Regions from separate parts of the Bradyrhizobium sp. UFLA05-108 genome, predicted to be linked through region 2. Evidence: predicted binding sites of a transcription regulator. Region 2 holds the regulator's gene; the other holds the start of a gene.
The links. The regulator LexA, encoded in region 2, represses DNA repair genes until DNA is damaged. The targets are predictions, from matches to a motif close to TGTTCNNNNTGTGTTCNG.
Positions count from the first base shown of each region.

Region 1: SO140_RS26010 (ribonuclease T2 family protein) is a predicted target of LexA. The motif match lies at 1,870-1,887, and genes of this name have one in related genera.

Region 1 covers NZ_JBANAZ010000038.1:50,437-53,641, reverse strand. Annotated here, with positions in the region: gene SO140_RS26015 (23S rRNA (adenine(2030)-N(6))-methyltransferase RlmJ) at 173-1,033, opposite strand; gene SO140_RS26010 (ribonuclease T2 family protein) at 1,131-1,823, opposite strand; gene SO140_RS26005 (hypothetical protein) at 1,929-2,396, opposite strand; gene SO140_RS26000 (hypothetical protein) at 2,578-2,871, shown strand; gene SO140_RS25995 (DUF3617 domain-containing protein) at 2,909-3,205, shown strand, end outside.
Region 2 covers NZ_JBANAZ010000020.1:64,428-67,632, forward strand. Annotated here, with positions in the region: partial or broken gene SO140_RS16825 (ComEC/Rec2 family competence protein) at 1-612, shown strand, start outside; gene SO140_RS16830 (hypothetical protein) at 621-1,058, opposite strand; gene lexA (transcriptional repressor LexA) at 1,682-2,380, opposite strand; gene SO140_RS16840 (molybdopterin molybdotransferase MoeA) at 2,556-3,205, opposite strand, start outside.

The DNA of each region.
Region 1 (3,205 bases), on a different contig from region 2:
CTGGCCACCCTTGAGCGGGCTTAATGAGTCCGCCTGGATCCTTCTTAGGCCTTCACTCCGCCGCAACCATTCGCGGAAGCGGAACGTAAAGCCAGTCACGGGGCACAGCATAATACGGTTCTTTGCAGATTGACTACCGTTCATGCATAGTTTTCCCAATAGGTGTACTACTTTAGGGCTTCGGCACCTCCAGGCGGAAACGGGCCGCGCCGCCCTGGCCGAGCGGCTTTTCGAGCTCCGGCAGGATGGTCTTGAGCTCGCCCTGCAGCGTAAAGGGTGGGTTGACGATCAAAAGCCCCGTCGTGGCGAGTGGTGCATCGGTACTTTGCGGTGCGACGCTGAATTCGAGCCGCAGGCATTTTCCTTGAGGTTTGGCTGCGACTGCGGCCTGCGCCACCGCTTGTGCGAGCGCGTCGGTGGCGCGCCTGGATTTGGCGGGATACCAGATCACATAGATGCCGGTCGGCCACTTGGCGAACGCTTCCGAGAAGGCCTCTCCGAGCCGCTCGAACTCGTCCTTGGCCTCAAAGGGAGGGTCGATCAGCACCAGACCGCGTCGCTCCTTCGGCGGTACGAAAGCCGGCAGCGCGACCCAGCCGTCGAGATCGACCACGCGCGCCTGCGTGTCGCGGCGCAGCACATCGATCAGCGCCTTGCGCGCCTTCGGCTCGAGCTCGCAGGCGACGAGGCGATCCTGCGGCCGCAAAAGGCCACGCGCGATCAGCGGTGATCCAGGATAGGCCTTCAGTTCGCCGCGCGGATTGAAGGCGCGGACGATGTCGAGATAGGGCTTTGTGAGTGCAGCAACCTCGTTGGACAGGCGTGCCTGCATGACGCGGGCGATGCCGGTCAGCCACTCGCCGCCGCGCTGCGCCTCGTCGCTTTTGAGATCGTAGAGGCCGGCGCCGGCATGGGTGTCGATGACGCGGAACGCGGCCGGCTTGTCCTGAAGGTAAGTCAGGATGCGCGCGAGCACGATGTGCTTGATGACATCGGCAAAGCTGCCGGCGTGGAAGGCGTGGCGATAGTTCATATCGGACAGTTACGACATCGGGCGGTGAAAGTAACTGCCGTCGCTGCGGGAAGGTGCCTCGCCTGATTCCGCAAAACGAGGATGCAGACCTGCGACTTCAGCCGCCGCGGATCGGCGGCATCGTCACCTGGTCGCGGCGGCAGGCGCGGCGGTCGAGCTCTTCGCAGGAGCGAAATTGCAGGTCCTTGTTGAGGCAGATGCGCACCTCTGACAACCGTGTCCGGTTGCACGTCACCGAAACGGACGAGCTGCTCAGCCCGGGATTGGCCTTGATGAAGGCCTCCTCGACGTCGGTGGGCGCCACGGTCTTGGCCTGCGACAGATCGAGATACTCGGCCGGAATCTTGATGACGGCGCGCGCTTTCCGGACGGTCTCGAAGTAGTTGCGGTCCGACAGGCCCGAGCAGGTGCCGTGCTTGTCCCATTCGTTGAAGATCAGCCCTGGCGCCGGCATCAGGTCGAGCATGGAGGAGACGATGCTGCGGTTCAGGCGGGGCGCCGGGCGCTGACAGTATTCCGGAAAGCCATTTTCATATTGCGGCCACAGCCCGTGCACAACGAAGGCGTAGGGCCGCCCGCCGCACTGGATCTGGGAGCGGCCACCGCGCTCGGCCGCTTCCTCGCAGAACGACGGCGACCAGGACAGCGACAGCACGTAGAAATCGAATTCGCCGGGCGCGTTCTGGCGCTTGTCCTGCGCCATTGCGCTGCCTGCGAGCGTAACGAGGCCGGCCGTGAGTACGAGGGAGATCAGGAAACGGGACAGGGAATGCAATCTGGAATAAAACATGGCGACGCCCTTCAACTAGACTGTGCAAGAGAGCCTAGCAGGCAACGAGAACATTTCAAGAACAAAATTGAACGCCGCCCGCTTTGGCGCGACGCTTCACCCGAATCAGGGTTTTGCCGCACGGCAGGAGGGATTGTACGCCCAATTGCGGTCGAGGCCGACCACGCACCATTCGACGCCTTGGCCGAAGCCGGCAAAGCCGCCGTCCTCGAGAATCGAGAAATGCACCTTGCGCACCTTGCCGTCGCTGAGCATGGCATCTCCCGTGCAATAGCGGCGTGGAAGGTTGTCGGACTGCCAAGGCCGGAAGGCGGTCTCGTGGATCCCGGCGAAGCCCGTGATCTTCAACGACGAATTCCAGAACGAGCTTTCTTTTTCCCAGAACTGCGTGGCGATCGTCGGCAGCGCCTTGTCGCAGTCGGCGACCCGGCCGTCATAGCGCGGCCCCTCCAGCCAGAAGTTCAGCTCCAGCGGATTGGCGGCCTTGGCCTCGGTCAGCGACACCGCCCCCAGAATGAGGCCGAATACCGCTGCAAAGCGGAACGATTTCAGAGAGGTGACGAGGTCGCGCATGGGCAATCCAGGAGATATGGCTGCAAGCATCGGACCGTGCCGCGAAGGTGGGGAGAGGTCAAGTGCAGCGCGGCAACACTCGCCAGCGAGTTGCACGCAACGTCGCACCTGGCAGGCCTTCCGTTCTTTTCAGCGCGTCCGCGGCGCCGTAAACTGGCGCAAGCCAAAAGGAGTGACGGGAATGCGAATCATTGCGGCCGCGGGCTTTCTCACCGTTGGAATGCTGGCAAGCGGGTTCGCGCGCGCCGACATCCTGCCGGTACCCCCCTTCAAGGGCAACGACACCGGCGGCATCATCGCCTATTCGATGGCGACCCATGTGGACGCACGTCAGGTCGCGGTCGATCACTGCGCGCGCTATGGCAAGGTGGTGAAATTCCTCGCCGTGCAGGCTTATGAGGGCGGCTACATCTCCTTCTCCTGCCGCTGGGTTCCGTATGGCGCGGCCGAGCAGCCGCTGCGTACGCTGTACTGATCCTTCAGACCGCAAGCTGTGACCGGGAGTTGGGCGCATGACGCGACGGCCTGTTGTTTTCTGCGCTAGCCTCGTCGCGCTCGCGATGTCGGCGACGACGGTTGCGCATGCGGTGGATCTGCCGGTGCGCAAGGCCGGCCTCTGGGAGATGAAGATGCTCCGGTCCGGCGGGCCAATGCCGGAAATGACCATGCAGCATTGCACCGACGAGACTGTCGACAAGGAGATGAGCAACAACGTCTCCCCGATGGCCAAGCAGATCTGCACCAAGCAGGACATCCAGAAGACGGCAACCGGCTATGTCAGCGATTCCGTCTGCAACGTCGCCGGCACC
Region 2 (3,205 bases):
CTGTTGCGCACGCCGCTGCGCTGGGTGGGCGCCGTCGTGCTGACGCTCGCAATCGGTTGGGCGCTGCACGTGCGCCAGCCCGACATCCTGATCGCAGGCGACGGCCACAGCATCGCGGTGCGCGGCAAGGGCGGCCAACTGCACCTGATCCGAACCGGCAAGGACAATTTTCTTCTCAAGGAGTGGCTTGCATCTGATGCTGATCCGCGCGGCGCGACTGATGCGTCGCTCGCCGATGGCGTCTCATGCGACGAAGGCGGTTGCGTGACGCCGCTCGCCGATGGTCGCCTGGTCGCGCTCTCGTTGCGTATCGACGCGCTGGCGGACGATTGCAGCCGCGCCGCGCTGGTGGTGACGGCGAAGCCTGCAGCAGCCGGTTGCGCGGCGATGGTCGTGGATCGCGAGCGTCTGAAGACGCAGGGCGCACTCGCGCTATCGCGCGATGGCGACGGTTTCACGCTGCAAACGGTGAAAGCAAGGAGCGCAAACCGCCCCTGGTCGCCGGCCGGGGCCGGCGATAGCGATTTCGAGCTCAGCCTCGCACCGCGGCCGGCTACTCCACGCAGCAAGGATGCTACGCCATCGGAGGCCGACCTGCAGGCCGAGGATTGAAAGACGCGTCAGCCGATCGGCAGGCGTGTCGTGGGCGTCGTGGTCGTGTGCTGCTCGACGGCGGGCTGCTCTGTCTTCTCGCCGAGCGGCTGCGTCACCGGCAATTGCAGAACCGTGGCACGCTGTCCCTCGACGAGCTGCGTTACCAGCACGTAGTTGCCGTCGGGGAATTCGATCGCATCATGATGACGATCGGGAATGTGCGGATCGACCTTACCGAACTTGCCGACGCGGGAATTGACGGTGCGCGTCCAGATCCAGCGATTGTCGTAGCGGACGTTGTCGGCGAAGGCGAGCTCGGTGCCTGGCAGGAGGCAGACGGCAACCGAGAGATCACGCTCCGACGCAAATCCACGCGTCGAGGTGCCGCGGAAGGTTGTCGTGACGATCGTCTCGCCGACTTGAGCGGGGCGGGTCGCAACGGCATGTAGGCTGTAGTCACACATCGGAGTGCTCCTCATGCGAGATAGCAGGTCCGCGCCCCCCCGGAGGCGCAGGCCTCTACCAGAGTTGGAAGCCTACGAGTGTATCGCGTTTGTGGGCAAATCTGCGGCCCGTCTGCGCATCGCCCGATCACATTATCTTTCCCGGCAAACGAGGAACAAAGCCTCTCGCCGAGACTCTATCTTGGTTCACATCATTCACTCACGCGAGCTTCCATCAGCGCCGGCAGCGGAGTACCCTGAAGAGGGCCAGCTCGCCTGCGGCGCAGGTGCGATCGCATTGTTGGAATTGCGGAATGGCGCGCTGGTTGCCGCCGCGTGCTCTGCCTTTCGGGCGGCGTGGCCTTTCGGGCGGCGTGGTGTTGCGCTGCATCGCTCGCAGGTGCCGATCCCGCGATCAAGGCTGCCGAGATCACGCCTAAAATCACCTGCCGCATGGGTTTTGTCCTCTGCAGCCCGCACAGCGCATTCGCGCCTGCCATGCTTGAGGATTAGCTCTGTGCAGGTGTAGGGATAATCACAGTGGAAGCGACAACGCTATTTTGCTGGAGCGGACGATCCGTCCGCCCGTATCGCCGTGCGATGGCTGGCAATCTGCCGGGCAATCGGTACTTTCTGCTGGGCAATCAGTACTTCCGATACAGCCCGATCAGCTTGCCCTGAATCTTCACCCGGTTCGGCGGCAGGATGCGCACCTCATAGGCGGTGTTGGCGGGCTCCAGCGCGATCGACGCGCCGCGCCGGCGGAAACGCTTGAGCGTCGCTTCCTCGTCGTCGATCAGCGCCACCACGATGTCGCCGGTGTCAGCGGTCTCGTTGCGCTGGATCAGCGCCATGTCGCCATCCAGGATGCCGGCATCGACCATCGAATCGCCGCGCACTTCGAGCGCATAGTGCTCGCCCGAGCCGAGCATGTCCGGAGGCACGCTGATGGTGTGGCTGCGGGTCTGCAACGCCTCGATCGGCGTGCCGGCCGCGATCCGTCCCATCACGGGCACGGCGACCGGACGCTCGCCGTCGTCGACAGACGCGCTGGCGCTCCGCACCTTGCCGAGATTGCCTTCGATGACGCTCGGCGTGAAGCCGCGGCGGCCGGCGCCTGCGGCTTGAAGCTCGGGCAGCTTGATGACCTCGATGGCGCGCGCGCGGTTAGGCAGGCGACGGATGAAGCCGCGCTCTTCCAGCGCGGTGATCAGGCGGTGAATGCCGGACTTCGAGCGCAGATCGAGCGCGTCCTTCATCTCATCGAAGGAGGGCGGCACACCGCTTTCCTTGAGGCGCTCACTGATGAACCGCAGAAGCTCGTATTGTTTGCGCGTTAACATCTCGACCAAATCCCCCGGTTGATGTCGTTCGATTCCGAGACGCCAGATTCAGCAGAAGCCGCTAGATGCTCGAAACAAATCATGAACGGACACTATATGTTCGATATGTGTTCCGCAACCACTTAATTTTGTGTGAACGCGGCGAAGTTCGCATCACGCGCGAATCAGATTGCACTCACAAGGGCAGCCGCAACACCTCGCAAGGCGTGCCTGCTTCGGCCTTTGGCGCGAACGGCGCGCGCACGAGAAGTGCTTGTGCGGTAGCAAGATTCGCAAGCAGCGAGGAGTCCTGGTGGTTGACGGGAACGGCCACCAGCGTGCCGTCCTCGCGCTCCTCGAGCCGTGCGCGCAAATAGTCCTCGCGGACGTCGTTGGGCCCGACGTCGCGCCCGAGCACGGCGCGCTCGCGGCGGTGATGAACGCGCGAGCGGCCAGCAAGCGCGCGAATCAACGGCACCATGAACAGGAAGCCGCAGACATAGGACGAGACCGGATTGCCGGGCAGGCCGATCACCCGCATCGCGCCGAGATGGCCGTGCATCATCGGCTTGCCCGGCCGCATCGCGATCTTCCAGAACGCCATCTCGAAGCCTTCGGCCTGGAGCGCTGGCCTGACCAGATCGTGGTCGCCGACCGACGCACCGCCGGTCGTGATGAGGATGTCGGCGCCGCTCTCGCGGGCCCGGCGGATCCCGGCGGTGGTCGCCGCAACCGTATCGGCGGCAATGCCGAGATCGACCGTTTCGGCGCCCTCGGCCCGCGCCAGCGCGTGCAGGGCGTAGCCGTTGGAGAAGACGATCTGGCCCGCGCCGGGCGTTGCGCCCG